3 regions of the Lactiplantibacillus sp. DA1 genome follow, and region 3 is predicted to be linked to each of the others. Evidence: riboswitches for the same ligand, from Rfam matches in the RefSeq annotation. Region 3 holds a riboswitch; each other region holds the start of a gene.
The links. A riboswitch is a leader RNA that binds a small molecule or an ion and turns the genes downstream of it on or off. The one in region 3 is predicted to bind thiamine pyrophosphate.
Positions count from the first base shown of each region.

Region 1: it holds a riboswitch for thiamine pyrophosphate, as region 3 does, so the genes downstream of both, thiE (thiamine phosphate synthase) here and RXV91_RS12145 (ECF transporter S component) in region 3, are expected to answer to the same signal.
Region 2: it holds a riboswitch for thiamine pyrophosphate, as region 3 does, so the genes downstream of both, thiM (hydroxyethylthiazole kinase) here and RXV91_RS12145 (ECF transporter S component) in region 3, are expected to answer to the same signal.

Region 1 covers NZ_JAWHTQ010000002.1:2,453-13,459, reverse strand. Annotated here, with positions in the region: gene RXV91_RS02635 (anthranilate synthase component I family protein) at 1-377, opposite strand, end outside; gene RXV91_RS02630 (ABC transporter permease) at 849-2,444, opposite strand; gene RXV91_RS02625 (ABC transporter ATP-binding protein) at 2,437-3,201, opposite strand; TPP riboswitch at 3,717-3,806, shown strand; gene thiE (thiamine phosphate synthase) at 3,882-4,505, shown strand; TPP riboswitch at 4,520-4,611, shown strand; gene thiS (sulfur carrier protein ThiS) at 4,655-4,867, shown strand; gene thiF (sulfur carrier protein ThiS adenylyltransferase ThiF) at 4,886-5,524, shown strand; gene RXV91_RS02605 (thiazole synthase) at 5,555-6,331, shown strand; gene RXV91_RS02600 (Zn-dependent hydrolase) at 6,334-7,530, shown strand; gene RXV91_RS02595 (dicarboxylate/amino acid:cation symporter) at 7,541-8,767, shown strand; gene tenA (thiaminase II) at 8,781-9,473, shown strand; gene RXV91_RS02585 (alcohol dehydrogenase) at 9,795-10,268, opposite strand; partial or broken gene RXV91_RS02580 (mucus-binding protein) at 10,289-11,007, opposite strand, start outside.
Region 2 covers NZ_JAWHTQ010000009.1:498-11,504, forward strand. Annotated here, with positions in the region: gene RXV91_RS13480 (HIRAN domain-containing protein) at 1-1,270, opposite strand, end outside; gene RXV91_RS13485 (hypothetical protein) at 1,248-1,445, shown strand; gene RXV91_RS13490 (gamma-glutamyl-gamma-aminobutyrate hydrolase family protein) at 1,512-2,252, opposite strand; gene cytX (putative hydroxymethylpyrimidine transporter CytX) at 2,334-3,533, opposite strand; gene thiE (thiamine phosphate synthase) at 3,533-4,186, opposite strand; gene thiD (bifunctional hydroxymethylpyrimidine kinase/phosphomethylpyrimidine kinase) at 4,176-5,000, opposite strand; gene thiM (hydroxyethylthiazole kinase) at 5,026-5,817, opposite strand; TPP riboswitch at 5,896-6,001, opposite strand; gene RXV91_RS13515 (zinc-binding dehydrogenase) at 6,173-7,150, shown strand; gene larE (ATP-dependent sacrificial sulfur transferase LarE) at 7,349-8,179, opposite strand; gene larD (D/L-lactic acid transporter LarD) at 8,204-8,920, opposite strand; gene larC (nickel insertion protein) at 8,925-9,356, opposite strand; gene RXV91_RS13535 (LarC family nickel insertion protein) at 9,395-10,186, opposite strand; gene larB (nickel pincer cofactor biosynthesis protein LarB) at 10,217-10,957, opposite strand; gene larA (nickel-dependent lactate racemase) at 10,959-11,007, opposite strand, start outside.
Region 3 covers NZ_JAWHTQ010000007.1:141,881-152,887, reverse strand. Annotated here, with positions in the region: gene RXV91_RS12195 (hypothetical protein) at 1-86, shown strand, start outside; gene RXV91_RS12190 (DUF1801 domain-containing protein) at 89-439, opposite strand; gene RXV91_RS12185 (NFACT RNA binding domain-containing protein) at 426-1,304, opposite strand; gene RXV91_RS12180 (acetate kinase) at 1,476-2,663, shown strand; gene RXV91_RS12175 (hypothetical protein) at 2,794-2,973, shown strand; gene RXV91_RS12170 (CrcB family protein) at 3,112-3,462, opposite strand; gene RXV91_RS12165 (CrcB family protein) at 3,462-3,845, opposite strand; gene RXV91_RS12160 (ABC-F family ATP-binding cassette domain-containing protein) at 4,146-5,666, shown strand; gene RXV91_RS12155 (energy-coupling factor transporter transmembrane protein EcfT) at 5,787-6,446, opposite strand; gene RXV91_RS12150 (ABC transporter ATP-binding protein) at 6,443-7,849, opposite strand; gene RXV91_RS12145 (ECF transporter S component) at 7,879-8,448, opposite strand; TPP riboswitch at 8,551-8,644, opposite strand; gene RXV91_RS12140 (glutathione peroxidase) at 8,789-9,274, shown strand; gene RXV91_RS12135 (aldo/keto reductase) at 9,324-10,154, shown strand; gene greA (transcription elongation factor GreA) at 10,749-11,007, opposite strand, start outside.

The DNA of each region.
Region 1 (11,007 bases), on a different contig from region 3:
GCCGCTGATTTTAAATGCAATTTGGGCACAAATTGTTGCACGTATTCGTAACCGAAATATCCCATCAGACCACCGGTAAATGGTGGTAACCCTTGAATTCGTGGCGTTCGATATTGGTTTAGAATGGCTTGTAGCGTCTCATTAGCTGGCCGACCATCCTTGACAAGTCCTTGTCCCGTGAGACTTTGATGCGGTTCAAAACTGAAATAACTATATCGTTGGTGTCGGTCAATCGTTAGTGCAAAACCGTTCCCCATTTGATGAACAATTTTAGCTACCGCGAGTGGATCAAAAGCGGCGAGTGGCCGTTTGACCATTACTGGCACGTAGGGGTAATGATCTTGATAAGCGATTAAGGTTGGTAATGTTGGATTCATGTTGAACCACTCCTCATTAATAAGATATTTTTACTTGAGTTGTGGTTAGTTGCCATCGTTGCTGCATTGAACTGCCTCCCATCAAAAAAATCCGTCCATGACTAATGACAGTCAAGGACGGATTTTTCCGCGGTACCACCTTGGTTGGACACCAAATTCCCCCATTCAGGTTAGACTCGGGTCCCAGCTTAGCGAAATGCAAACACATTCCCGGGAATTGACGGCTCCCTATCGTCGCGAGGTACTAGAACAAAGTTGTTCGTTAATCGCGCCCTCAGTGGTCCATTTAATAATTTGCGTTCGATCGCACTCTCAGCAACGGCGACTCTCTTTACGGGCATCATTATCTTGATCTCCACTTCATCGGTTTCATGGACGAATATTAAGTTGTTATTAACATTAAAACTTGATGAGCGATTTGTCAACACTTTTATTCTAATTTAATATTATTAACTTTTAAATTAGCTCGTATTAGCAAAGGTGCTGCCAAAAAGTCTTGCGGTAATGCCAGACAAAACTACCAGAAGCAAGTCCGATACCCACTAAAACAATAATATTAATCAGCATAGCTACCGCCGCAAACAGATTAATCAACAAACTATAGATCACAATTATCAATACGCCAACTATACTGCAAACTAATAAGTTAAGCATTAGACCAAGATTACCGCCACCACGATTAAACAGTTGCGTCACATTGGTCCAATTCGTCATCCGCAATTGATAATCACGCTTAAAATAATATTGGGCAGCTAGGTACGTGCCCCAAGCAACTCCTAGTATTAAGGCCAAATCTAGGGCTAGTGATGCTCGTCCAGCAATGCCCACCACTAACGCCATCACCATATTAATTATGACTTGAAACCAATAACCCAAGTAAAACTTCTGCCGTAAATAATGGGACATTGGGATAGGCAATGCGCTCACAAAGTCAAAGTTCATTTTATCAAGTGATATAAGGTTACCGACTAAGGAAGTTTGATTAACATTGACAATGGCGGCGGCCATGCCACTGACAAACCAGACACCAATCCAGTTCAGCGATAGTTGGCTAAAATTAGGTGCCGTCCCTGAAAAGAGAATGGTTCCTACTAGAATCAATGGCAACAGGATCGAATTCGTAAATAATTGTAAAACCAAACTGGGTTCTTTCAGTAGCTGGAACTGGTAGGTGCGCAAAAGCTTGTTGAGGTTATGTTGCCGCGAATGCCAACGCTGCGGGGTCGCCGTCAGCACCGTGTTGACTTGGGTTAGTTGGTCAATCAGGTGAGTCAAAACGAACCGACTGGTTAACACTAACAAAATTAGTAAAGCGACGACCAAGCTACCCCAAGTCAGTAGACTCGCCATTGTTAACGGCGTCGTAAAAACTTTAAAAATCGGTACCAACAGGGGTATCACTGTGCGGTCAACCTGCGTGCCGGCGTCAGATGATGATCCGCGATTCATAAAGTAGAGTCCGACTAGCACTAAGACAGCGTTAAGACCTAACATGATATTCATGACCATTTTTTGATGGGCACGAAACACCTTTAGTTTCGTCAAACCAAAGACAATTAAGGCACACAGACATAGCAGTAGGCTCAGTATTAGACCATACATCAAGATTGCCATTACTAATCCTAAAAGCACAAAGATTCCTGCCCGAGTCGCGGTCATGACAAAAATTAAAAATAACGGAATGGTAAAGGGTACCGTGTTAAAGATAACGACTAAAATTTTGCTTACAAAGATCTCTTGATTACGGAACGGTAACGGTAAATATTCAGCTAGGTCATTACCGGCAAAAAAGACGTTATAAATACCTGAAATATTCTGAGAAATTCCTAACAAGATAAATAACGCCACATAAAATGTAAACATGCCCGGTAGCTTGCTAAAATCAAAAGCAAGCATCGTCAAGCCATAGATACCAAGAAACATCAAGGCGTTCAAGTAAAACTGCCGCATTAGCTTCCTACTTAGAGCCGGCCCCGAGGCCCCTTTTTTACGTAACCGATCCGTTAGTTGCGGATTTAACAACCTGAGATTAACGGCTAACAAAACACGTAGCTGGCTTTTATTCATCACGCTCACCCTCAATCGCATCGACTAAGTGATTATCTGTTAGATGCCCAGCCATTTGTAAATAAATTTCCTCAAGCGATTGTTGCGGATATCGAGTTAGTAATTGCGCAACCGAACCGGTATAGATCAATTGTCCCTGCTTCAAAATCGCTAAACGGTCGCATAACTGTTGAGCCGTATCCAGATTATGGGTTGAAAAGATGACTGTCTTGCCTTTAGCCGCATGGGCCTTCATCAAATTTTTTAAATCAAAAGCGGCTTGTGGATCTAGTCCTTGCATCGGTTCATCCAAAATCCAAATGTCAGGATCAGGGAGTAGTGCCCCAATCAAAATGGCTTTTTGGCGCATCCCATGTGAATAGCTAGCCATCGGTTCCTCAGCGTGGTCGGTCATATCGAACAGTGCCACCAACTGTTGCCGCCGCTGTTCAAGCGCAGTCTCTGATTGTTGGTAGGCCGCAGCAATCATATCCCAATATTCCATCGCTGAAAGTTGGAGAAAAATATCGGGTGTGTCTGGCACGTACGAGATCCTTTCCTTAACAGCTTGTCGCTGCTGTTCAAGGTCTAAGCCATCAACCGTGATTGTGCCACTTGTTGGTTTAATAATACTGACTAAACTTTTGATGGTCGTTGACTTACCAGCACCGTTGTGGCCTAAGAAGCCGAAAATCTGGCCGGGTGCAATAGTTAAAGTGAGCTGATCTAATGCCGTCTTCTCCCCATAACGCTTTGTCAATTCGTGAATTTCAATCATATGATTATCCCCCTAGTCATCAGTTATGCTTTATTATACCGGAAGAATCTTAAAACTCGAAAACGGATTGAGTCGGTTGCCAGTAGTGCACTCATCTTTTGCCGCTTACTAATTCTGTCAAAAAACTAACGATTCAGCCATCCATGACTAAATTAAATCAACACATGTAACTTATTAAGACGTCAAAAGCGGCATAAGGAACAAATTGATTGACCAAGCTCACAGCTCACTTTTTATGATCATCGCAGTATAAACTGCGATGATCACGATTAAAACTAGCAAACTTACAATCACATATACCCCACAACTCCATTGGGTTACTTTCAAATCATTTAACGCCATTTTCTGTGCCACTTCCCAAAAATCCATATATTTGTTAACTACTATTAGCTTAGACAATCTCTCAGTTTATGAACCACCTCACACCTATCTTAATTACACGATCAAATTAAACAATTCATCAATCTGATTGCATCAATGTCATTAATATGCTATCTTGGCTTTAAATTAAATAATTATTGTGTCTGGGGTGCCGTTTGGCTGAGACTATACCCATTGAACCTGATCTGGTTAATACCTGCGCAGGAAGACGCACTAGGAATATGCTGACATATTTTTGGAGCAGTCTCTTTTTACGCACGTAGTAATAGAGACTGCTTTTTTGAAATGGAGGCAAATAAATGAACTACCAACTATACTTGGTCACTAATCGATATCACTTTTCAGATGACCAATTTCTTAATAAGATCGATCAAGCTTGCGCAGCCGGCGTTACCTTAGTTCAATTGCGAGAAAAAGAAGTAACTACGCGTCGTTATTACGAACTAGCACGAAAAGTCAAAATCATTACTGACTATTACCATTTGCCATTAATCATTGACGATCGAATTGACATTTGTCAGGCCATAGATGCTGCTGGCGTCCATATTGGTGATGCTGAGTTGCCCGTTACTATTGCCCGTAGAATTTTAGGCACCCACAAAATTTTAGGAGTCTCTGCCAAAACACCAGCTGCAGCTCAGGCCGCCATGCGAGCCGGTGCAGATTATTTAGGTGTTGGTGCAATTTATCCAACCACTACCAAGGTTATCACTCAACTAACTTCGATCGACACACTCATCGCCATCACCAACACGGTTACAATTCCAGTAGTGGCTATTGGTGGTATTACCGATCAACGTTTAGTTGATTTGAATGGCATTAAATTAGCCGGTGTGGCTATGATTAGTGAAATTATGCAAGCAGAAAATATAACCGCTAAAGTCAAAACCTTAAAACGGCACTTAAAGGAGGTGGGTCACTAACTTCAAATTGAACTATATATCGTCTGGGGTGCCAACATGGCTGAGATTATACCCACTGAACCTGATGTAGCTAGTACTACCGAAGGAAGAACGACGCCAATCCAAATGAGCATGGTTTTATTTGGATTGTACATTTTCTCCTTTCTTCGGTGAAAGGAGTTTTTTTGATTATTTTAAACGGCACTAAAATCACCTACATTGCTGGTCAAACACTTGCCCAGCTCATATTGAAGCAAAATATAACCACACAAAATATTGTCGCAGAAATAAATGGCGTCATTATTCATCATAACCAATTTACAAGTACGTTACTACATGCTAACGATCGTATCGAACTCATCACTTTTGTTGGTGGTGGTTAAAACGAAAGGACCAAATCAATGACCATTAATTTTGAAGGAAGCCCTATAAAAACATTCTATTTGGGCATGAAAGAACGCAATGTCGCTAATTCGACTGTTCCCCTACAGGAAGCTCATATTACAATCGCTGGTGCAGGTGGATTAGGTTCTAATGTCGCCATTGCGTTAGCGCGTAGTGGCATCGGTCACTTAACACTCATTGACTTTGACAACGTCGAACCAAGTAATCTCAATCGTCAACAATTCAAAATTAGTCAGATTGGGATGCCCAAAGTGCTAGCACTACAACAAAATTTATTGGAATTTAATCCATTCATCGCGGTCACGACTCTCAATGTTAAAGTCACTCCAGCTAATATTGCGGTGTGCTTTGCTGATTGTGATATCGTCTGTGAAGCCTTCGATGATCCGGCCGCTAAAGCGATGCTATTGGACGGTATCACCCAACACTTTCCAAATAAGCCCTTGGTGATGGGCAACGGGTTGGCTGGCATTCATTCTGCTAATACCATTAAGACGACCCATCCGCTCCCCAATGTCTACATTTGTGGCGACGGTATGACTGCAGGCAACGAAGGGTTAATGGCCCCACGAGTAATGACATGTGCTGGGCACGAAGCAAATGTGATTCTACGCTTACTTATGCACCGATCATAATTGATTCATAAATGAAAGGAACTGATTAATATGCACGCATTAAATGACGACTTAGTTCTTGGTAATAAACACTTCACATCCCGCTTTATTCTCGGCTCAGGCAAGTATTCATATCAACTCATCGATGCTGCTGTTAAACAAGCCGGTGCACAAATCATTACCATGGCATTGCGACGAACTAATCAAGATGAAACAAATATTCTCAATTATATTCCAGATGGGATCACCATTCTTCCAAACACTTCTGGTTGCACGACCGTTGATGAAGCAGTTCGAATGGCGCACCTAGCTCGTGAGCTGAGTGGTAGTCATTTTATTAAATTAGAGGTTATCCCTGATAAAAAATACCTGCTACCGGACAACGCGGCGACAGTCAAAGCCACTGCTATTCTTGCCAATGAAGGCTATACAGTGCTTCCTTATATGTTGCCTGACTTGAACATTGCCCAACAGCTCATGACAGCAGGCGCAGCAGCCATTATGCCATTAGGAGCACCAATTGGAACAAATCAAGGTTTAACTACCCGTGAGTTAATTAAAATACTGATCAATGAAATTGATTTACCAATTATTGTTGATGCCGGCATTGGCCGCCCAAGTCATGCCGCCGAAGCTATGGAGATCGGGGCAGCAGCTGTAATGGCCAATACGGCAATGGCAACAGCTGGCAATATCCCCCTCATGGCGGCGGCATTTAAAAATGCTGTTCAAGCTGGCCGGCAAGGCTTCCTCGCTCAGCCCGGTCGTGTTTTAACAACTCAAGCAGTGGCCTCTTCCCCACTCACTGGGATTAGTTCTTCCAAATGACTATGACACTCACCAATACTATTACCGAGTTGTTGGCACAGTTTACTCACAACAATCCGCATGGTCAAAACCGACTCGTATATAATCAGGCCTGGTTGCGTAATCAACAACGGCTACTAGACCTGGGCCACCAGTTGGGGGCCCAGACTACTGTTGATGCAGTGGGTAACATTTACCTCGATTTTTTAGGCCGTGATCAGACACGAACGATTGCAACCGGGTCCCATATGGATACAGTCGTTAATGGCGGTAAATATGACGGCCTATATGGTATTTTGGGCGGTCTGTGTGCGATTCGTCGGCTGATTACACTTAAGGGGCCACCACCGGTCACACTTAGATTAATCGCTTTTAGTGAAGAAGAAGGGAGTCGGTTTAACGCAGCCTTTACCGGGTCGACTTATTTAATGACACATCAACTGCCTGATTACTTAATCGATGCTACTGGCACATCATTTGCGTCGGCTCGAAAAATCGCCATAGCGCAACTCGGTCATCACGCTGACCAACAAGTCGCTTATTGCACCCGACCCACGACTTTTACAGAATTGCATATTGAACAGGGACCACGCTTAAAAACGGCCGGCAAAAAAATTGGCCTGGTTCAAGGTATTGTAGCCCAACAACGATTGTTAATCACGGCTCACGGTGTGACCAATCATGCAGGAACAACGCCCATGAACCAACGCCAAGATGCAGTTAAACTAGGAAGTCACTTAATCACGAGTCTATATCAATTAGCTGCTCATCATAATGACTTAATACTTACAGTCGGTAAAATAAAAGTAGTTCCTAATGTGACTAACGCGATTGCCGGTACCATGCAATTTTCTGTAGACTTTCGTACTCCTAGCAATGCCACAATGACCGTATTCAACCGGCAATTAACTGCACTGCTTAATAAATTAACCGACGTCACAATTGAATCCACCCTCAAAGTACCAAGTACATGCTTATCTAAACCAATGTTGACAGCTAATATTGATTTAGCACAACGATTATCATTACCTTACCTACAACTTTTTTCAGGCGCCGGCCACGACAGCCAGATTATTAGTTCATCAATCCCGACTGCCATGATTTTTGTTCCAAGTAATCATGGTTATAGTCATTGTCCACAAGAATACACTGCACCTGAAGATTTAGTAACGGGTATAAAAGTATTAATTGCTAGTTTGCACCAGCAAGCCTATTTATGAATGGAAGTTAATGATGTTAACAAAAATAACCTTAACCACTCAAATATTAATTGCCATGATGATTGGTAGTCTACTTGGCATTATTGGTGGACAACACATCGTTGGGATTAAACTCATTGGTGAGGTGTTTTTACGGCTCATTCAAATGGCCGTCACCCCATTGATTTTGTTTTCTGTCATCGAAGCTATTGGAAATTTACCAGGCCATGAATTAGGACGCCTGGGTATTAAAACAGCAGGATGGTTTGCCGTAACAACCCTAGTTGCAGCCTTGATTGGACTAGTCGTTGGCTGGTGGTTCAAACCTGGTCATGATCTCCACTTGCCGTTATCGCAGGCCACTCAGTACCATTTACTTAATCATCATCCTTCGATTAATCAAACAATCTTAGCTTTTTTTCCAACAAATATTTTTGATGCCTTGCAAACAGGCAACACCATTCAAATCATTATTTTCGCCAGCCTGCTTGGAATTGTACTTAGTCAAGAAAATCGCCATCATCAGTATGACAGTTTTTTGGTTATGATTCATCGGCTCAATCATTTGTTTATCCGACTTATCACCCTAATTATGCACTTGGCACCATTTGGAATTGGCGCTTTGATGGCTTGGGTCACTGCAACTAACGGTGTCACCATCATATTACCACTAGCTAAGTTTTTGATCTTACTCGCTGGTAGTAGTTTTATTTTCTTAACCGGCTTATTTGCGTTAGTCATGTGTAATGCCCACTTGCCGCTCCGTGGTCTTCTGCATGGATTCACTAGAATTGTAATGGTTGCTATGACCACAACTTCTTCAGCCGCAACACTTCCCATTGAAATGACTGATGCCGAGGAACGGCTTGGAATCCAAGAATCAATTAGTCAATTAGTATTACCATTAGGCATGGCCCTAAATAGTAACGGCCTAGCAATGTATCTTTCCTTAGCATGTGTCACTTTGAGTCAATTCTATGGACTTAATCTGCCGATTATCACGATGCTCAGAATCGTGACCCTATCGATTGTTGCCTGCTTAGGAACTGTAGTCGTCCCCGGTGGTGGACTTGTTGCCTTAACTATCATCGTTCCCACGCTTGGATTACCACTTGAAACTATTGGTCTATTGGCTGGAATTGACTGGATTGCCGGTATCTTTAGAACTTTATTGAACGTCGTTGGTGACACCACCACGGCTATTCTTATTGCTGCAAACGAACATCAACTCAACCGTGATGTTTATCAATCTAAATAAAGGAGTCTCACCAATGCTATTTTCGACACAATTAAAAACAAATGCTCAGCCAATTCTCAACGCAATTAGCCAGCATCCATTTGTCACTGGCATTGCTGCTGGCCAGTTACCGGCAGCCGCACTTACTTTTTATGTTGAACAAGATTTTAATTATCTTAACGCTTTTATTAAAGTCTATGCAGGTGCCATTCAAAAAAGTACAGATCGTGCAACCATGGCCCTGTTTGCCAACCAAATTGATTTTATTTTAAATAGCGAAATTCATCCCCACCATAACTTTTGCAACGTTGCTGGCGTGGAGTATGAACACCTTCAGCATGCCGAACAAGCCCCAATGACCTATCTTTATAATGAACATATGTATAACGCCATGCGCACAGGTGATTTAATTGACATCGTTGCGGCCATGCTCCCATGTCCATGGACTTATCATGTAATTGGGCAACAACTTGTTGCCGCTGGCTGTAACCGTCCTGATAACCCTTTCACACCCTGGATAAATTTCTACGCGAACTTATCAACGACAGAACAATCCAGTACGAATTTAGATGACCACTTATTTGCTTTGATTGATGAGCAAGCTGAATTATATCAAAACAATCGTCTTAATATTGTTGAACAGCGCTTTTTACGCAGTTGTGAGCTCGAATGGCAATTCTGGGAACAAGCTTATCGACAGAGTAATTGGCGATTCAACAGTCATTAAGAGTAACACACCAGTGAGTGATGATAAAACTCTAGATATAGCTGAATAATTAGTTATTATTAACACTGATTATTTCAATCAAATCAACCGAAAACTAAAAATAAGCGATGCTGCACAAGCTTTTATTTAAAACCTAAGTGACGAAATTTGATAATCTGTATCACCTAGCTTTTTGATTTAATCGTTAACTATGGGTCTAAAATATCTGTTGCTAGTAATTGAATAAAAACTTGATTGATAGCAACAGACACTTCAAGCCAAAAAAGTTCTTCTTTGACAAGGGATAACCCTAATCAAAGGAGAACTTTAATTTAACACCAATTAGTTAACTTCTTTATTTAAATAACGTCTTTCCATCGTCTGGCGTGCAATAACGGCGTCTTCAAAATGAAGAAATGGCTTGTGTAATAGGTAGGTGCCTTTGTAGAAAAATGTCGCCACCCATCTTTGGGCATTAGTGTCCCAACTAACGCCGATAACACCGCTTTTATTGCGCTTAGACATGATTTTCGATGGTAAATCGGTGTGATGATCACGAATCTTTAGATTGCTCAATCGCCCCATACTTGCAACCGCTTTTGGATTACGCCGAATTAAACGTGCGCGTTCTTCCCGTGTTAAACAGCCGCAACTTTTCGCGCGACCATGCCTTAATGCGTATGAATCTACCCTTGTCGTATTGCCACAACTACATCGACACAACCAGAGTGCATTACCATTTGCAGCGGTCCCACTACGCTTAATGACCGTCAGGCGACCAAATTTCTGGCCTCGGATATCAATTAAAGCCGTCATATTAACGCCTCCAGTAAAAACTAATCACGACGTTTCTTTAGAAGCGCCCCCAGCCCCACCAACAAGGTTGCAGTAATCAATCCAAGTATCTCGGCCACAACGCTAGCTTGACGGTCATCATTAGTTTGCGGCAACGTCGCTTGCTTATGCGTTGCTGTTGACTTACGATTTGACATCGCTTTTGCCGGCTTCACAGTCTTAGTCTTGGCTAATTTAACTGCCGTTGCGTCAGCTGTCGCGGCTCGAACGGGCCGATCAATATTGCCTGGTTGCTTTGTCTGAGCAACCTGCTTGGTATTTTGGGATTGTGTTGGCTTAACCGTCTTAACTTCATCCGGTGTTTTAACCGTTATCGTCTTCACAGGTGTTTTTGGTGTCTCACCCGTTGTCGTTGTATCAGCCACATAACGAATCGTTTGGACATCATCGACACTACCTGGTGTAACCGTTACTACTTGAGTGCCAGTTATCGTCGGTTGATATCCAGGGATGGTCATCGCAGTAACAGTCTCAAACCGGTTACCAGCTTGATTAGTTGACCAATTACCGTACGTAACTTCACCAGTTACATTATCAACTGATTTAGCGCGAATAAAGGTAATGGTCCTAACCGTATCCGCATGCAATTGCGTGCCAGCCATATTCTGATAATGCACAGTTTGCGTAATTGTCTTGGTCGCTGTCGTTGAATCAATTGCATGTGCTAAGCGGACGAAATAATTATGAACGACACCATCAG
Region 2 (11,007 bases), on a different contig from region 3:
TCTCGTTGACACCTTCCGTACTACCCGCAACTAGCTGAACATGACGCTGATAATTCGCCAGCGCATGATACGTCTGATCACCTAACGTCTGCCGCAATTTTTCTACCGTTATCGCTGTCACACTTGGTTCTAGGCGTTGACCACCCTGATAATTTGGTAATGCGGAGACTAACAAGGCTGCCAACTCTTGCTGCGTAAACGTCGCGTTGGTGCGACTAGGTGTTACTGGATGGTAAGGAACTAGCGGTTGTGAGGAGAAGTGCAATGCTAATTTCAGTGCTGGTTGTACGCGCGGATCACCAAACGGCGCCCAGCTGACCATGAAGCCGGCCTGCATATGTGCACTAACCTGGCCAACCCGGTAAATAACCGCGGGTTGCGCGGCATCATCGACCAAGTTATCATTCAGCCCCGTCTTGGTTTGAGCACTGATACCAACCACATAAAAGCTACTAGCGTTCGTTAAGACCGCTGCTGAAATGTGTTCATTTTGCCACCGCTGAACCACGTCGGCCTTCGCCGTCACTTGACAAGTAATGAGGCTGTCCGGCGGCACTTGTGACCAATCAGGCGTTAATAGATAACGTTTGGTGACGTGTAATTCATCAGTGGGCGTCAACCATGGCGATAACGGAACCTGCTGATACTTAATCGGGTGACCATTGCACATCATGACAATTGTTCCTAACGGTGTCTGTAACGAATGCGTTGGCACCGCCCCTAAATTTGCCCTCGGCTTAGTTAATCGTTGGCGAATTTGTAACGCCTCAATCGGACTCGGGACTGCAGTAGTCCGCCATAGCATCAATTCAAGATGCTGTTTTTGCTGATCCAATACCGTCACGATGCCATACAATCGTTGCCCCTGATCCATCAGTGCCGCGTACGGCTGGTTCTGATACCGGGCAATGTAGCCTAACTTAGCATGTTGCAACGTCCACACCGAGATCGCATTATCATCGTATTGATTGCCACTTTCTCGCTGGAGCAACACCGCCATACCCACTCTGAGCGTCGTTAACGTTGCCACAATATCATCGACATACCGTTCGCCAACGACCGTGACTGTAGCCAATGCGACGGCTGCATCGCCTGTTGAATTTTGTTCAGTTACTTGAACAACTGTGGTCACTGGAATTATTTCAATGTCAGCTGTTTCTGGCTCGTGGGCGCGAACTAACAGTTCTTGCCCCTGATTAATCACAGCGATAACCCGATAGGTCTGCTTCTTCAACGTCATTACGCTCATGCCAGCTTCAATTTGTTCCATAGCGGTCACCCCCTTAGCAATAACTTTATTCCATTATACGAAAGCGTTACCAGTATTAACAGCTTTACGAATTGTTTTACACGTCAGCTTACAATATCTTGGATTAGTTATCGTTGCCATCACCATTTCAGATGTTTCACGTGAAACATTAATTAGTTTTGCGGCCGCACATTAAAAACGTGGTTATCCTACAATTCAGAATAACCACGCCCTATTTTATCAACTTGCTAGTCAATGCTATCTACGCCACACAAGCCCGCACAAACGCCGCAAACAACCGCGCCTGCATGGAGTTTACCTGTTGCATCATTTCCGGATGCCACTGGACACCCAACTGTAGACCACCAGCTGTCGCCTCAATTGCTTCAACAACCTGATCCGCACTTTGGGCCACCACCTGAAAGCCCGTTGCCACCTGTTTCACGGCCTGATGATGAAATGAATTGACCGTGATTGCGTCACTAGTGGTGCCTAAATATTCAGCTAAGGTCGTACCTGGTACGACCTCCACGTGATGCATGCCGTAAGCGGCCAATTGTCCTTGCATGTGTTTTAAGGTACCCTGACCAGCTGGCAGTTCACTCATATCCTGATAAAGATTGCCACCATAGCACACGTTTAAGATTTGTAAGCCCCGACAGATACCGAGCACCGGTTTACCAACGGCGTGGGTGGCACGAATCAGCGCAATTTCATACTGATCCCGTTCCGGATCTACCCCACCCAATTTAGGCTGGGGTTCCTCCCCATACGTCAATGGCGCCACATCTGCACCACCACAAAGTAGTAGACCATCGATCATTCCAACGTACTGTTCAATCGTCGTTGCGTCGGTCGTTACCGGTAATACCAATGGCACGCCGCCATTATTCGTTACTGATTTTAAATAATCACGATTCACATAATCACGGACCCGCCCTGGGAACATCTGGCTGTTCACTGTCACAACGCCTGGTGCGATTCCAATTATCGGTTTAACCATTCTGTCGCCCTCTCTCAAAAAAATCCCACGGTAACATGCGTATTACCAATGGGATTATCATTTACTTTTTACATCTAATTGTCAATGACTAAGCTCGCGATATTCGAGCTCGGTTGGTTTGACGATAATTCCCGTCAACCAGACGGCGATGCTCAGCCCAACCAATACTAATAGCGTCGTGCCACCAATGAAATCAATGGCCTGTAACTGATAATAGGCGACAATCCCCACAATCCACCAGCAAAAGTTCAACCAGTATGGTAACGTAGCGTGCCGCACAAAGTACGTGACGAAGATAATAGCATATAGCGGTGTGAAGACCGAACCAATCAAATACAGGAAGTTCTGATAATACGTCATGGCAACCGTCAGCGCAATCAATAGCCCAACTACCGTCACACCAACGGCTAATCGATTAACATGGCGGCTACCGGTCAGATTAGCCAAACTCGTGGCGGCCGAATAAGTATCTAAAAATGTCGTCGTCACCGTTGAGAAAACGATAATCAGCAATGCAACCAATCCTAAACCGGACCGCGTCAGCAATGCCGTGATATCAGTTTGCCCTGTCCGTAACACAACTAATAGCCCCGTCACAAACATCACTAAACTGCCTAACATATAGCCACCCGCGCTGACTAGTGCGACTGGTAAAGGACGATCAACACGCTGGGTATAATCACCAATTAGTGGCAACCATGAGAGTGCCATCGTAACGTTCAATTCCACTGCTTGCCCAAACGTCATACTAGTCGTTGATACCGACTGACTAGTTGTCGGTGCCATAAATACCATTACGAGCATTAACACCGTCCCGAGCACCAACAAGCCCACAACGGCATTGTTGATTTTGAACAGTAACTGACTACCCATGAGCAACCACGCAATAATCAAAATCGCCACGATGGTTGCCATTAATAGCGGACTTCGAAAGCCAAATAGCTTTCCACTAATACTGTTCATGGCTAACTGAGCATTGACGATCATCACCGCCGTCCAGCCAACGAGTTGCAAGGCGTTGAGTCCTGACGCTAGTAACACCCCGCCGCGACCAAAAGCCAGTTGAGCTGACGCTAGCGCGGACTGGTGCAATTTAGCCCCCAAATAGCCGGCTGGAACCAAGAACAGGCCACAGCCGATCAAGTGCCCCAATACAATCGCAGCCAATCCGCGTGTCAGCCCCAGTGGTGCCATCAGCGTACCTGTTAGGATTTCAGCAATTGAGATAGCCGCACCGAGCCACAGTAAAAATTGGCTCCGAAAAATCCCGTCATGTTTCATCAGTGCACCTCCGTAGCCGTGAGCATCGCCTTGACCGTGGCGGCCATATCGGGACTACGCGTTAACATTGAGATCACCGCAGCGCCAGCCGCACCAGTAGCCGCAATAACTGGCAGTTGCGCGACAGTAATTCCGCCAATGGCGACAACGGGACAGGATGCAGTCATGACTAATTGTCGCAACCCCGTCAGACCGACTACTGGATCCGCATCGGCCTTAGATGTCGTTGGAAAGATGGGACCACTACCAAGGTAGGCAATGCCTTTCAATTGGTTAGCAGTCTGCACTTCAGCTAAGGTTGAACAAGACAAACCGACAAACATTTGATTAGCGACCCGTTGAATAACTTGTGTCACCCGGTCGTCCTTTTGACCAACGTGGACCCCATCTGCTTGCAGTGCGAGTGCCAGCTCGACATCATCATCGACGATAAAGGGAACGTGCGCTTGCGCACAGCGTTCCCGCAATTGCTGCCCCAATGCAAAACGCTCAGCCGTAGTCAACTGGCTATTACCTTTATCTCGGTATTGGAATGCCGTGATGCCTGCATCCAAGGCCGTTTGGACGACCACATTTAGATCCTGTCCCGGCACGTCTTGTGTCCCGCACACAAAATAAGCACGTAATTGTGTGGGTTCAAATTTAAGCGTCATGAACGATCACCTGCTCACTTGGGGTTGCCCAATGATTCAACGGGCCATGACCATGCCCGACCTGGATACCATCCTGAATCGTCCCAGCAACGTACGCCTTAGCCGTTTTAATGGCCGCAGCCATTGACCGTCCTTTTGCTAATTCGGCGGTAATACATGCCGATAGAGTATCTCCCGTGCCGTGGGTCCGCACCGTATCAATCCGTGGAGCCGAAAGCCAAAAGGCGGTCCCGTCAGCCAACAATACGAAGTCATTAGCTAAATCAGGATTATCACCATGACCACCTTTAATAATGACATTGTCAGCACCTAACCCCTGTAGCGCATGTCCAGCTGTAACCATCGCTTGATTACTAGTGATTGCCTGACCGGTTAATCGTTCTGCTTCCGGCAAATTCGGCGTCACAACAGTCGCTAACGGGAGCAGTTCGTCGCGAACCGTTTTAATCGCATCCGCGGCTAATAACGCCGCCCCGCCTTTCGCAATCATGACTGGATCAACTGTTAGCGGCCCAAAATCAACTCGTTTCAAGTTCTCAACAACGGCATGGACGTGTTCAGCATCCGCAAGCATCCCCGTTTTGCAAGCGCGAATGTCTAAGTCAGCTGCTAACGAAGCAAATTGTTCGTCAATGAGCTTCGTTGGCATTGCCATAAAATCTTGGACTCCCAATGTATTTTGAGCTGTCACGGCAACGACTACCGCGGTACCAAAAACGTGACGCGCCTGCATCGTTTTTAAATCGGCCATGACACCGGCACCGCCGCCACTGTCCGTACCAGCAATCGTTGCCACTTGTGGAAATTCATTCATTAAATCTCGCGCTCCTTCATTATATTTAATCAACTTTAGCAATTGTTTGAATTTCTGACACTGTCACTAAGCTCAACCGGTCAATCAAATCAGTGGCAAATGTGGCGGGACGATCGGCCGTCAGCTGACTGGCGACCAGTTCCCCCGCCCCCGCTAAGACTAAGCAAGCCACTTGCGCCGCCTGGTAAATATCGGTTGGACTAACGGCTGTAAAAGCCGCGACGATACTAGAAAGTAAATCGCCCGAGCCCACGTGACGTTGGAAGAGCGGGGTACCATTAGCGACTTTAGCCACGTGCTGACCATCCGTAATAACATCAGTAGGTCCCGACAATATGACACAGCATTGGAATTGCTGTGCACAAGCTTGAGCAATTTCAACCAGGTCGCCCTGACCGCTCCCCGCATCAATGCCCTTCGCTTGCCAATCCATGCCAGCCAATGCCGCAATTTCACCAGCATTGCCCCGAATAACATCGACTTGAAAATCAGATAGTAATGCTAGCGCGACTTCTTTTCGATAAGGGACCGCCCCGACGGCCACCGGATCAAGAACGACTGGCTTATGATACTGATTAGCAAGCTTACCAACCACTCGCATTTGATCAATCTGGGTGGTGGTCAAGGTTCCTAAATTAATGCAAACTGCCCCGGCAATTTGGACCATCGTCTCCGCTTCTTGGACTTCAGCTGACATAATTGGCGAGGCCCCTAACGCGTTTAGCCCATTGGCAACGTCTTGAACCGTAACAAAATTGGCAATGTTAAAAACAATCGGATTGTGATCCCGTAAAGTATTCAATAATTGTAATTCCATAGCAATTCTCCTCCTCATTGACCGTCACGCCAATTAAAAACGGCCACCAATCAACATGCATTGATCCAGTGGCCGCTAACATTAGCTGTGACACTTTCCTACGCAAGTTTGAGCTTACAGGTTCAAAGGGATCGGTACTTACAGCACCATCTCAGCCCATTTTTGGACACCCCTAGTGTTTAAAAATATTCAATTACTAGCCTTAGTCTAACGATTGTAACCGCTAACGTCAACCTTTCCGTTAGCCGAATCACCCTCATTGCTGCTTAATTAATTAGGCATTAAAGTTTAAATTCACCGCCACAACCGGTTATAATAAAAAGCAAATATGTCTTTAAGGAAAGAGTGATTGAAGATGCAAGCACTGGTTGTGCCAGATCCATCCGCTCAAACTATAGAACAGCTGCAATGGCAAGAACGGCCCATGCCCAACCTCGGGCCAACTGAGGTGTTGATCAAGACCCAAGCAGTCGGGCTCAATCCGGTAGATTTTAAATTAGTTGCGGCGGGTAACGCCGCCTGGCAATATCCACACACACTAGGACTAGACACAGCTGGAATCGTGGAGGCGGTTGGCGCTGAGGTCACTAATTTTCGGCCTGGCGAACGAGTTTGTGGGCACGCTAATCTCGCCAATAATGGGACGTTTGCCGAATACGTGAGTTTACCAGCAGCCGTGCTAGCTAAGATTCCAACGACTATGAGCTTTGAAACAGCCGCCGCTAGTCTCTGCGCTGGATTGACGGCTTATCAGGCCCTCCTACGCAAAGCCAATTTAAATGCCGCGCAAACTGTGCTGATTCATGCAGGTGCAGGCGGTGTAGGCAGTATGGCGATTCAACTCGCGAAAGCTGCTGGTAAGACTGTCTTTACAACTGTTTCACAACACAAGCAAGCCTTCGTGGCACCACTGCATCCCGATGCCCAAATCGATTATCATCATGAAGATGTGACCACACGCATTCAAGACCTAACGCAGCAGCACGGTGTTGATCTGATCATTAATACCATTGGTCATGCTGATGCGGACCTACCGCGCTTAGCTTACAACGGCCAGCTTGTCTGTGTATTAGCAACTCCGGACCACTTTCTAAGTAATCAAGTGGTAACTATCAGTAAATTGGACCTCGGTGGCGCCCACCGTAGCGGTAACCCAGCGCAAGTTGCCGATCTTGGGCAAATGACCGCTGCCTTATTAGCTTTGGTCCAAGCTGGCAAGGTCGACCCACTAATTACTCAGGTCTTGCACCGTGACCAACTTGTAACTGGTTTGCAACAACTACAAGCTGGTCAAGTCGTTGGCAAACTCGTCGTGACTTTTGACGCCTGTTGATCTAAAAATGAAGATACGAAAAACGCAGTTCAAGGGCGGCCTTGAACTGCGTTTTTGGGGTGTCTGGTGATAACCGCAACGTGTGCGTATCGGCTGGGGTTACGACTACCATCGGATGGGCGGATGAGTCATGATCACCGCCGCTCAGTCGCCCATCGCCGATTAATCCCGACACCACTATCACTAATTTGATTAGACCTAGGCAAAAGTGGCCAATTGTGCCTTGGTCAACGTATCATTCATCCGACCACTACGGAAGCCGCCTAAGTCAAGGGTAACGTAGCGGAATCCAAGTGATTGTAATTGACGGTTAACGCGGTCGTTAAAGACTAAGAAATCACCAATCCGTGCTTCTGGTAATTCGATCCGCGCAATATCATCGTGGAAGCGAACCCGGACCGTTGGAAAACCTAAACTACGCAAATATTTTTCGGCGGCCATCACTTGAGCAATATTGTCATGTGTCAACGTCGTCCCGTATGGGAACCGTGAAGATACAGAGCATGACGCCACTTTATTCCAGTTCATCAAACCGAGTTCTTGTGCCAAGGCCCGAACGTCAGTCTTGAAGAAATCAGCTTCTTGTAACAAGCTCCGGGCCCCCGCTTCACTACGGGCCTTCAAACCAGGACGATAATCATTTTCATCATTCTTGATCATACCGTCTAAGACAGCGGCACTACCGTTATTAGCCGCAATGTCATTCAACCGGCTGTAGAACATCTTCTTCGCATAGTACCAGCTATCAGGCGTGTTGTTCTTGATGTGGTCATCGCTCAAGTAGTCTAGCGTAGTTCCTTGAACGTTAGCACCTAGTTCTTCGGCTAAACTCATCGCTTTATCGAATTCTTCATCCGTAAATAATTCAGAGTTCGCAACCACAGCGGTCACATTGTCACGGCCTAAAACATCGAGGGCCATCTTCAAAACTAAGGTACTGTCGATCCCACCAGAAAAGGCCACGGTGACCCGTTGTAAATCCTTTAATGCTGCTACTAACGTTGCTTTTTTTGTTGCTAATGTTGCCATAATAAAACCCTTCTTCTATTTAATTTAATTAATTCCAAAAAAGCCATGCATAAACCAAGCGGCAATTGCTGCCCCGACAAAGGGCGCAATTCCTGGCACAATGATACCGTATTGCCAATCACTATCGGCTTTATTGGCAATTGGTAAGATGGCGTGGGCAATCCGGGGCCCCATATCTCGAGCTAAGTTCATTGCGAACCCAGTTGGACCACCAAGTCCCATCCCAATGGCCCATACAAGTAGGCCAACGCCAATTGGCACGATTCCCGGCGTTTTAATCTCAGAAATCGCTAAAATACCCGAAATAAAAATAAATGTATCAAATAATTCCACAAAGAAATTCCGCGGTAAGTTACGAACGGCTGGTGCCGTACAGAATAAGTTCCGAATTGTAATGGGTGAAATCTCATCTGTTGAGGCTTTAAAATGATCAGCATACATGATCCAAACGATCACTGAGCCCACGACCCCACCAAGCACTTCCGCAACGGAATACGGAATAAATAAAGACCATGCGATATTTCCTAATAGACACTGCGCCAAAACCATTGCCGGGTTAATGCAAACATTGCCAAAAATGAATAAGGCAACGCTAATCCCAAAACCCCAAGTTGTAATGGCAAAAATATGACCGGAACCCCGATACTTGGTTCCCTTTAATACGGAACTACAATGAACACCCACCCCAAAAATAATCATTAGGGCTGTGCCCATAAATTCAGCAATCAACTGATGTACCAAAAAATTACGCCTCCTCATCTAATTGATCTACCGCCACTAAGGCTGCCTGGTAGACCGTTCTAAACGGAATATGAAATTGCTGCGCCAGCTGGGCACAATCCGCATATTCCGGCATCTTCTTCTCAATATCTTGATATGTCGCCACTTTAACTTGAACATCACCGTACGGCGTTGCGACCGTTAGGAAGTGCCGTTGCATAATAGTACGTTGCCACGTCTGGTAACGTACACCAATCGTCGTCGTTTCTTGTAAAATCAACTTAGTCAGCAAGTCCTTATCGTTAACGTTTCCCAAAACCGTTAACTTGGTCGCCGGCCGATCTTTCTTCATCTGAATGGGCGTGAAGAACACATCGTATGCGCCCGCCGTTAATAACTGGTTCATCACGTACCCCAGTCCTTCACCCGTCTGATCATCCAGATTAGCCTCAATCATTAAGACAGCATCGGCCGTCCGGTTAACGATTTGCTGACTTAGTTTTTTTTTTCGAATAATACGGCTCGCAGTGCATTGAAACCACCCGTGTCCCGTTTACCAAACCCATAACCAACTTTAGTTGGCACGGCATTTTCCGGTAACGGTCCGAATTCACGTACGAGCGTCTTGACCAAGCCCATCCCAGTGGGGGTAATCAATTCAGTATGCACATCCAACCGTTGTTGAATCGGAATGGCACTACCAACTCGCATCTGCATCACGGCCGGTACGGGAACTGGCATCTGACCATGGGCAACGTTAATAAAACCACTGCCATCGCTTAACGGGGAAGCCATGATGGTATCAATCTGCATCAATTCCAACCCAATACAGCAACCCACAATATCAACAATCGAATCCAACGCACCCACTTCATGGAAATGAACTTCAGCTAGTGGCATGTGATGAACCGTTGCTTCCGCTTGCGCAATTTCCATAAAGATCGCTTTCGCGTGGTGTTTCACGGTATCTGATAAGTCACTGCCGTCAATTAACGCCTCAATATCAGCTAAATGACGCGCTTCATGATCATGATGATGCCCAGCTTCATGCTGATGATGGTGATGTTCCACAAAACCATGGTCCTTACCACCCGCAACCTGAACATCAAAGCTCGTGCCATAGATGCTACTCTGGGCTTCCCGTTGCTGCGTTAATTCATAACCGTGCACGTGTAACTTAGCCAATTCGGTTTTTAATTGCTCAAAATCAAGTCCTAAATCGAGTAACGCGCCCAGAAACATATCACCACTAATCCCCGAAAAAGCGTCTAAATAAAGTGTTTGCATTTATCTTCTCCTTGTTCAGTTAACTGAATCTTACATTTGATTGATCATACTAGCTGAGTAGGCGGCACCAAAGCCATTATCAATGTTGACAACGGTAATCCCCGACGCACAGCTATTGAGCATGGTCAATAGCGCGGTCATACCTTGAAAACTAGTACCATAACCAACGCTTGTCGGCACGGCAATCACGGGCTTATCAACTAGTCCACCAACGACACTGGCCAGCGCACCTTCCATGCCCGCGATCACAATGACCACCCGGGCACCACGAATCACATCCAACTTGGCAAACAGTCGGTGGATTCCCGCAACACCCACGTCATAGACTCGTTCAACACGATTGCCAAAAGTTTCCGCGGTTACTGCTGCTTCTTCAGCGACCGGTTGATCGGAGGTCCCCGCCGTTACCACGGCAATGTACCCTGGTGTTTTCGGTGCCGGTTGTTCTCCGACCGTCATACACTGTGCAGTGGCATGATAAACAGCCGTTGGTAACGCCGGTTGGAGTGCCGCGAATTTTTCCGCGGATAACCGGGTCGTTAAAATCGGTAACGTCTGTTGGGACAAAGCTTGCACGATACCCACAATTTGAGTTGCCGTCTTACCAGCACCGTAGATGACCTCAGGGAAGCCATTGCGGCGTTGACGATCTAAATCGACATTGGCAAAACCTAATGCCGCTGTTTTGCCCGCTTCTAACTGTTGGGCAGCCACCGTCGGACTTAATTGCCCTGCCGCCACTTGTTGTAATATTTCTGCTGTGGTTGCCATACTACTTCACAATAACGCCTAAACCATCAGGAATAACCGTCACTTTAGCG
Region 3 (11,007 bases):
ATCAAGAAGCGGGTGTTGTGAAGCCGATTGCGCTGAGTGACGTCACCGCCATTGATTTTCTTAAACAGTCTTGGTGGCAGCGGTAATCCTAAAGGTCGTATTTTGATATGATTTCGTGACGACGAAACTCGGTAATAGCAGTAATCAATTCAAGTGGTAGGGGCTGATCCAGTGGAAATTGGATGGCCCCTTTACTAGTTTTATAATCGATTAACTGATCATGAAAAGCATCGATGGCACTTGGTGTTGGGTACAGGCCAAAATGGTGCTTAAATAACGCAAAGTGAATGACGTTTTCGTGCCAATAGAAGGTCGGCATCTGGTACTTTAACTGTTCTTTTGCTTCTGGTAAGACAGCCGCAATGGTTTGCTGTAAGGCTATTAATTGCGGTTGATAGGCTTGTGGTGCGCTAGCAATATAAGTTTCAATCGGCGTCATGGTGAATATCCTCCTGGTCGCGTAATTCAGCGGCTAAAGTAGCATCGGGGACAACGGTGATTGTGCGTGCAAGGCCACTAAAGGTGACAAGCCCGGCCTTAGCACCCTTGGGTTTACGCATCTGGCCAACGGTGAGCACATCAACGGGAACGCGATTCATCTGACGACCCTTACTGTAGTAGGCCGTTAACACAGCCGCTTCTTGCAATGTTTGCTCACTCGGGTGATTACTGTGAATGACCACATGTGAGCCCGGAATTTCACCACCAGCATGCATCCAGTAGTAATCCTTACGAGCCGTCAATGTTAGGTGGTCGTTTTGATGACTATTTTTACCAACTTCAACCAGTACGTGGTCATGCGTGTAAAAGCGGCGGGGATGGGCGGGGGTTGGGGCCTTAGATGAGTGTAAAACGTGGGTATGAATCGCGCCCGCAACAATCAGTGATTGCTTAAGAGCAGCGACCGCTTCTGAATCATCAGGGTCAAAGGCTGCCTGAGTCGCTAATTGTTGGTGTAGTTCGGTTTTGGCCGTTGTCAAGTTTTGTTGAACGGTTGCTTGGCCACGTTTGCTCTTGCGATATCGATGAAAATAATCTTCGGCATTTTCCATAATTGTTTTTTTTATATCGAGCTTAATACTGAGTTGTTGACCGGGATGTTGATAGTCAGGTAATTCAACGAAGTGATGATGGCCGTCAATCTGACTGGCATATGTTTTTAATAACGTGCCCTTTACTTGCAAGTCACTGGCATCAGGCAGGTGGTCTAATGCTTTAGTTAATGATTCGATTTGTTTACGCGTGTGGTGAATTAAGTGCGCTAATCCAGTTTGGACTAGGTCGACATCGGTTGTGGTCGTCATTAATTGGGTTCCTCTAATCTGTAAAAGTTAACGTCTTAATAATAACATGTTCCGGTTGATTAGCAGCGAATGATTGATACCAGTGTTAGGATGTTGGACAAGTGAGATTGAAAAAAGTTGAGCAATTTTCAGAAAAGTTCGGTATTCTATTACATGGGAGTTGATTGAGATATGCAAAAAACATTGATTATTAACGCGGGTAGCTCGTCATTAAAATGGCAATTATTTGCCATGCCTGCTGAAACGGTGGTTGCTAGTGGCCTCGTTGAACGAATCAGTATGCCAGGTTCGATCTTTACTATCAAGTATGGTGACCATCAAAGATTTGAGACGACGGTCGATAACTTAGATCAGAATCACGCGGCACAAATGTTGTTGACTGAATTACAACGATTGGCCATTATTGATTCATTAACAGAAATTACGGCAGTTGCTCACCGGGTTGTTGCGGGTGGGGAGACATTCAAACAAGCGGTTGAAGTAACGCCAACCGTACTCGAAGCCATCAAGGGGCTTAGCGACTTTGCCCCATTGCATAATCCGATGGAGGCGCGTGGTATTGAGACGATGGCTCAGGCTTTACCGACTGTTAAACAGTACGCGGTATTCGATAGTCAGTTCTTTACCGATTTGCCAGAAATGAATGCAATTTACAGTTTGCCATATGAATTGACCCAGAAATACCATATTCGCCGTTACGGTGAACACGGTATTTCCCATGGTTACTTAACCGGCCGGGCTGCAGAATTATTGGCTAAGCCCAAAGCTGAGGTTAATCTTGTGACGTTACATTTGGGCAGTGGTGCTTCCTTAGCAGCTGTTAAAAATGGACGGGCCTTCGATACTTCCATGGGCTTTACGCCATTAACGGGTGTCACAATGGGGACGCGCGCGGGTGATGTTGACCCGGCCATCTTACCATTTCTCATGAAGGTCCTAAATGTTGATGATCCAAATGAAATTATGATGATGCTCAACAATCAATCAGGGCTATTAGGTGTCTCGGGAATTTCACCGGATATGCGTGAAATTCGCGCACAGGAAACGACTAATTCACAAGCACGTTTGGCCGTTGAAATTTTTGTCAACCGGATTGCTAAGTACGCTGGCAGTTATTTAACAGAATTAAAACGAGTGGACGCGCTGATTTTTGCGGGCGGGATTGGCGAGCATAATGCGACCTTGCGCCAGCAAATTGTTGATGAACTGAGCATCTTTGGTGTGACCCTGGATCCGAAATTAAATGAAGCGGGTCAAGAGGGACTCATCAGTGGCGCAGATTCCAAGATTAAAGTGATGTTGATCCCAACTAACGAAGAATTAGCGATGGTGCGACAAGTTGCGGCGTTGCAAAATTAAGCTTCTCTTAATTTACGACTGCAATCAGTCTGCCGCTGCATAGCGCGTGCTATACTAACTGGCAAGGTACCCATGATGGGACTTGTAAGGAGGGAAGCTCTCTTCGCAGAGCGCATAGATGATCGGTTTATTGATTGCTTTAGTAATTGGTTTATGGTTGCTCAAAGTTATCTTTAAAATTGGTTTTAAAATTATCGGTTGGGTGTTCATGATTGTGATTGGGTTGTTTTTATTTAAAATCGCATTATGGTTAGGCCTGATCGTCGTGGCGATTGCCGGAGTTGCATTATTCGGAAATGCTACCACGTAATTTGAAAGATAAAGATGAGCGTGGTTAAAACTAGTGTCATCGGCACGCTAGCCGTAAAGGCGGCTTGTTGGAACTAAATAGTCATTGAACAAAAACAGGAAATCTCAGTTAGTTTTGTGAGACTTCCTGTTTTTTGAGTTAGATTAAAGTTCCGAGATAAACCATGACTAGGCCACCGACGAGACTCAAGCCAAAGTATTCCCAGGCGACCCGTTGATGGTGGTTACGGCCGAGCAACACGAGTTCGTTGATCATTGTTGAAAAAGTCGTATAGCCACCCATAATCCCAGTTCCTAGAAAAATCTGCCAGTTGGGCGGTAATGAGCTGGTTAAAATCCAACCGAGCAATAAAGCGCCGGTTAGATTGATAAATAACGTGGCAATTGGTAACGGCCATCGATTGAGAGGTAGTGCTAAGCGCATGATGCCGTAACGACTTAAGGCACCTACAGCTGCGCCGGCACCGGCCAATCCGACTAGGACTAACATTAAAATTCCTCCTTTGGTAGCCAATAGGTGCTAAGGAAGTTTCCAGCTAGCCCCGCTAGCAAACCCAACCCTAAGCTAGCAGCGACATAACTTAAAGCTAAAACGCTATGACCATTTTGAAACGATTGTAGCGTTTCAAAAGTGAAGGTGGAAAAAGTAGTAAAGCTACCAACGAGCCCGACACTCATACCGATGACAATATCTTCAGAGACGGGTAACCGCGCTGGTAACAAGTTAGTAATCAGGCTAAGAACAAATGCTCCCACAATATTAATCAGACACGTTATCCAGAAATGTTGTGGCCAAGTGACGAGCAAACTAAGCCCCTCCCGGAGACCACCACCTAGCATTGCGAAGCCGGTAATTGCAATGATCTTTTTCAAGCTAACACCTGCTTTCTGAAAGTAATTTTAGTTTACTGAAAAAGCTAAAAAAAGACAATGGTTCTTGCAAATTGAAATTAAACATGCTAATCTACAAAGTAACTTATAAAACACGAGGTATTCAGCCAATGCGCAACTAATTAATTCTAGTAACTGAACAGAGCCATGCCTAGCGATAGGGGTGGACTGTCCGTTTTGGGATTAATTAGGGTGCTGGTGGAATCAATTGCCAGCGTTCTCATTTTGAGGACGTTTTTTTGTGCCATGAATTAGTCCCTGCAACTAAGGGGATGCTTATTAATGACAATGATTAATTTAAAAAATATTCAAAAAGATATGGCGGGACGGCCACTATTTACAATTGACCGATTAGTCGCCAATGCCGGGGATAAAATCGGCGTGGTTGGGCGGAACGGTGCTGGTAAATCAACACTGGCCCATTTACTGACGGGTACTGATCGTGATTATACGGGGCAAATTATGGTGGACGAGCCAGTCAGCTATGTTGCCCAAATCGCACCGACTTTTGACCAAAGTGGTGGTCAAGCTATGCTAACCAGAATTCGGCAGGCTTTGAGCGCCCGGCCAACAATTTTAATTCTAGATGAACCGTCATCTAATTTGGATGAAACACATCAGCAATGGCTTATTAATCAGTTACAACGTTTTCGTGGGTTGCTGCTGTTGATTTCACATGATCGGCAATTATTAAATGCTGTGACGACACAGACTTGGGCGGTTGAACACCAAAAATTCACCGCATATGCAGGCAATTACGCATATTATCAGACGGTAAAAGCGCAGCAACTCGCAACTCAGGAAGCCACATATCAGCGCCAAAACACCCATCAGCGTGAGTTACTAGCAGCCCAACGCCAACGTAATGAAAAAGCCCAGCGGATTCGGAAAGGTAATCGGCGAATGTCGCGAGTAGAGCGTGCCAAGACGAAAGCGACTAGAGAAGCAACAGCAGCAAAAATGGAACGAACGGCTAAACGCATGGTCGCCCGAGGACAACGGGAACCACAAGTTGCTAAGCCCTTTACGACTTCCGGTTTTAAATTGGTAGCGACAGATTTTCCGACGTTTACAGGTAAGACCGTGGTGACTGGTCTTAATGTCACACTGGCTGAATATGGAAAAACGTTGTTAACGCACGCTGACTTTCAAATCAGGCCACATGATCGGGTTGCTATCGTGGGGCCCAACGGTAGCGGTAAGACCACATTACTGCGTGCAATGTTAGGTGGCCGGGTGTCAGGATTACGATTGGCTCCGGCGGCACGAGTCGGAGTATTCAATCAAGATATGACAGTGCTCGACGGTAAACATTCAGTGTGGCAAACAGTGCGGCAAGTCAGTCAGTTACCGGATCAAACGATCCGCAACGTCATGGGTGCGTTGGGCCTGCCAGCACGCTTTTATCCGCAACTGGTATCGGCGTTAAGTGGTGGTGAACTGGTTAAATTACAGCTAGTTCGTATTTTAGTCGGTCAATATAACGTTTTAATGTTAGATGAACCAACCAATTATTTGGATGTGGACGCGCTGGATGCGTTGGCCGATTACTTACAAAATTATCCTGGAACGGTAATTTTTGTTTCACATGATGAACCGTTTCGCCAGGCCGTTGCTACTCGGGTGTTGCAATTCGAGACGCACCAATTAGTTGATCCTGACAAAGTTGTTAAAGTGCCTAAAGCGGTAGAAGCTGACTTAGCAGTACTTCAGTTCAAGTATGATCAATTAATGGCAGACCCGACGTCTTCTACAGCTGCTATTCAGGCATTACGGCAACAAATTGATCGGCTGAAAGCATGAATTAAGGTCAACTTGTTGTTAGTGTGTCCCGACCTAAGTGGGGAATATTACCCAAAAACAGGTTTTCTCATAATTGAGAAAACCTGTTTTAATTTAGTGCTTATTCAGTGAATGAGACCACTAGCGCCACGGAATGACGAAGGCGCCGACTTGTAAAAGCAAGACGCCGCTAATCACAATGGTCCAATCCAACTTAGTCAGTGGAATCTGACGATAGTGAGTGCGGGGTGCATCTTCGACAAAACCATGGGAGCGCATGGCCTGGGCAAGGTTCTGCGACCAATTGATAGAGACCAAAATTGCTTTAAAGTAGAGCTGTGGCGACCAGAAGGACAGGACCTGCCCACGCATCAGACCAGCAGCCCGAATCACTTGAACTTCGTGCTGAATCCGTGGTACCAAGTTATACGCGGCGAGGACGCCATATGCAAATTTGGCGGGTAAATGCCAGTTTTGCTCAAGCGAATCGGTTAATTGTAAGACGTCAGTCGTGAGCGTAAAAGTAGCGCCCGTAAAAACAAACGCATAGATTCGTGTGAACAGGACCCAGGCCATCAAAGTCTTGTCACCGCTACCGTTAATGTACTGGGTACTCCAAAGTCCAATTGCTGGTAGCAACGGAATGAGTAGCAACCACCCTAATGTTCGAAGCCGAGTTCGGTGACCGAGCAGGTAAATCAGTGCCAGAATAATCAGTGCCACGTTCAAACTTACAATTGTCGTGAATGAAATTTCTAGCGCAATGATGAGTAGTAATAATAATTTCATGCTAGGATTCATGATCGCACCACCCAATCTAAATGGTGATTTTCAAAGTGTAGCTGATAGTCAATCAATGGCATCAGGCCGGTTAACTGGTGACTAATAATAATCAGCGTCTGCTTAGTTGCCGCTTGGGTGGTCTGTAATAACGCGACCAGGGCATTGATCGAATGCAAATCTAGCCCTTTTAAGGGTTCATCCATGAGTAGAACTGGTGACTGCATGATTAACATGAGCAGAATTTGTAGTTTCTTTTTCTGTCCCTCACTCAAAGTATAGATGACTTGTTCATCACGACCGGATAAGTTGAGTTGCACTAAGGCCGTTTGAATACGGTCCGCGGTAAAGTAGTCGCCATACGCATAGCGTTTACTTTGAGCCAGTTCTTCAGCGACCGTGATGTTTAAAAACTGGGTCTCAGCGTCCTGAAAAAGCAAGGCGACGTGGCGGGCATAGCGTTTGCGTTTTAGCTTGTCGATAGGTGTCCCTTCGTAACGAATTTCGCCAGTATAGGGATGCAGACGGACGAGGGCTTCAAATAACGTGGATTTACCACTACCGTTAGGACCCGTGATCAGCGTATTGTGTTGTGCTAACAATTGACGCGTTGTCGGTACTAATAGTTGGCGATCACCTGCCTGTAAAGTGACGTGATCAAGTTGAAAACAAGGGCGTTCAACGCGTTGCGGTGCTGACCATGACCGTTGTGGCTGCTCAGTAAAGGCTGAAAATAACTCAGACCAGGTGGTGCGGTCAATGAGCTGTAAGTGCTGGTCCTTGATTTGGACGACTTGATCGACGAGCTGTTCGTAACCTGTTAGGTCATGATCCGCCAAGATGATTGTCTTCCCATGTTGATTGCGTAGTTCCACGAGCCGGTCTAACAAGCCGGCTCGTGCGGCAGGATCGACACTAGCAAAGGGTTCATCAAGTAGGATGACATCGCTGTCCATAGCAACAATGATGGCAAGGGCCACCTTCTGTTTCTCGCCACCGGATAAATGATTTAAAAGTCGTGACTGCAAGTTTCGGATACCGACAAAGTCAAGTGCACTAAGTAAGCGGGCCGGTATTTGGTCACGAGGTACTTGTAAGTTCTCAAGTGCAAAAATTAGTTCATTTTCAACGGTATCCATGGCAAACTGCTGATTAGGATTCTGAAACATCATCGCGACGCGTTGTGTGCGCTGATTAGCGTTGCTAGCAGTTAATGACTGACCATCAAAGGTAATGGTGCCGTGAGCTGGAGTCAGGGGTAGTAAGCCTGCAATCAGCTTTAGGAGCGTCGACTTACCTGTTCCCGATGGCCCCGTCAATAGGATGAAACTTTGCCGTGGTAGTGTTAGGGTTACGCGATCCAGAATGGGTGTCGACGCCTGTGGATAGGTGTAAGTTAAATTATTCAGCACGATACTAGCCATTCGAGAAAGCCTCCATTTTATAAAGTGTATTAGTGCGTTGATTTTAAAACATGGCTGCGATCAAGTAGGTCAGTGATGGTTTTAGTTAGCAGACCCCCAAAAACAAACATCGAAATAAAGCGAACGACCACGTATAAGATTAAGAGCCATAGCTGTAATTTATAGTAACCATTACGGGCAAGGTCCCAACCAAAGGTGACCACAGTAGTTGTTGCGGCCGCAGCCGTTAAGCCTAACCAGTCATAGTGTTTGTAGCCAGTGACGATATAACCTAGTTCGGCCCCAAATCCTTGCACGACACCAGAAATCAATGTGGTGATGCCCCATTGACCACCGAAAAACATTTCGACGGTTGCTGCGAGGAGCTCACCTAGCGTTGCCGAACCCTTTAGTCGAATAAGGTAGCCAGCTAACATGCCGGGCATGCACCATAAGCCAAGTAGTAGTTCATTAGCCAGACCGCTTAGACCAAATGGTGTCAGGGCCGCACTTAAAATGTTATAAACAAAATTAGTCCCCATAAAGATGGCACCAAAGAAAATACCAATTAGTGCCAGTAAAATAATATCGTTCAAGTACCATGATTTAACCCATTTCATTGTTAAATCCTCCCAAAAGTAGTTTGTCATTCACGCATCTAAGCGACAAAAAACGCCTACCACGAGTATTGGTGGCAGGCGGCTAAGTCTGAATTGATGGTTCCCCAAATAAAAGCATTGCTCCCTGCGCTGGCATTGTCCAGATTCAGGTTCAATGGGTATTATCTCAGCCGTGATGGCACCCCAGTTGCTATGAATGATACGTTTAGTGTAACGGATAAGAGCGGTAAGCGCAATCAATATTCTCAGGATGAGAGCAAAGTATGATGAAAAGTCACAATTTTGTGGTTTACTATGGGTAAAGTAACTTAATTGATTAATAATCTTAGGAGGTATCTCGATGGCAGAATCAGTGTATGATTTTACAGAAACTGAGATGAGTGGTGCGTCGCTTGACTTGTCACAATATCGCGGTCAAGTCTTGCTAATCGTGAATACGGCTAGCAACTGTGGCTTGGCGCCGCAATTTAAAGGATTAGAAGAACTTTATCAGAAGTATCAGCAGGAGGGCCTAGTGGTCTTGGGATTGCCATCCAATCAATTTCATCAAGAAAAGGCGGATGACGATGAGACCCATGACTATTGTCAACGGCACTATGGGGTAACATTCCCCATGACCAAACGGGTGATGGTCAATGGTGATGACGCTGATCCGTTATTTACTTACCTCAAACAGGCGGCTGGCCATGGTCGAATCAAGTGGAACTTTACAAAATTCCTGATTGGTCGTGATGGCCGTGTGCTCGAACGCTACGCCCCAACGACAAGGCCGGCAACATTTGAAGCAGCGATTCGTGATGCCTTGGCTGATCGTTCAGAAGATTAACGATAATTTAACAATGATAGTTTAATTTAGAAGAAAGAAGTGGCTTAAGTTGGAAACTTATACGTTACGTGATGGTTTAACGGTACCTAAAATTGGCTTTGGAACATATAAACTGAATGGTGCTCATGGTGTGCAAGTGATCGACTCAGCGATTGATCGCGGCTACCGATTATTAGATACGGCCTTCAACTATGAAAATGAAGGGGCTGTTGGTGAAGCGGTTCGGCGTTCGTCAGTACCGCGTTCGGAACTCTTGATTTCATCAAAACTTCCTGGTCGCCACCACACCTACACGGAAGCTATCAATACGATTCAAGAATCATTATATCGAGCTGGCCTGGATTATTATGATTTATATTTGATTCATTGGCCTAACCCTAAGGAAGACCATTATGTTGAAGCTTGGCAGGCACTGATTGATGCCCAGAAGTTAGGCTTGATTCGTTCGATTGGGGTCTCGAATTTCTTACCAGAACATTTAGAACGGTTAAACAAAGAAACGGGTGTTTTACCCGTCATTAATCAGGTCGAATTACATCCGTACTTTAACCAGCAGGCACAACGGGATTATGATCAAGCACACGGTATTTTGACGCAAGATTGGAGTCCTCTTGGCCGGGCGAGTGAGATGCTTCAAAATGAGACGCTCAAAGAGATTGCAGCGCACTACCATAAAAATGTTGGTCAGTTGATTTTACGGTGGGAACTACAGTTAGGGACCTTGCCGATTCCGAAGTCGTCAACGCCGAGCCGTCAAGCAGGTAATATGGACGTGTTTGATTTTGAAATCAGTGCAGCTGATATGGCAACAATTAATGGCTTGAACCAAGCGGATGGTCGCTTGAATAATCAAGATCCAGCAGTGTACCAGGAATTTTAATTTGAATGATATAGAAAAAAGATAGCGACGTTGTGATGATAACTCGTCGCTATCTTTTTATGGACAACTGCTTGTTGATGATTGGTTTGTGATATCAGCGTAATCGCAATACATGGTGCAGTAGCGATTGGCTTTTTTAATCATACAAAATGCTAACTGTGTAGCTGTGAGCCACTATCTGGTAAAATGTGTTTATAGGTATGTTTTAAGGGCGGTTGGCTGTTTTCATCTTGAAAGGTCGTGGTAGTATGACAAATACGTTTCCCACACTAGGAAAGGTTTTCAGCCGTGGTCACTCTACCTGTTTGGTTTGCTTTCTTGCAAATCATTTTGAGCATCGCACTAGCGATGTATCAGGTATGGAACTCCAGAAACAAAAAATAGCCACCCCAAAACTTTGGCCGGTATTGGGTGACTGTTCTTTGATTATCTAAATTTAAAGCCAACTGCTCTTAGAGCGGGCCTTGATTCAAGTCGGTATTAACGTACCGGCTTTTTTACTGCCTTTATTTTAACACGTATACGCTTCAGAAAGTGTATTTTTGATTCAAAAAAATAAAGATAAGCTTCCGATCGATTGGCATAACTATTTTATTACGCGCGCTTAACCGCGATTACCTTAACTTGATAAGCCCCGTTCGGTGCGTTCACAGTGACCACATCGTCAACAGTATGATTAGCGAGCGCTTGACCGATGGGAGATGTGAATGAGATTTTTTGTTGTTCGAGATTGGCTTCCTGTTTCCCCACTAATTGATAGGTGATTTGGTCATGATCATCCAGAAATTCAATGGTCACGAATTTACCGATATCGAGTTGATCGTTGTCAGCCGGTTGGACGATTTGGGCGTAC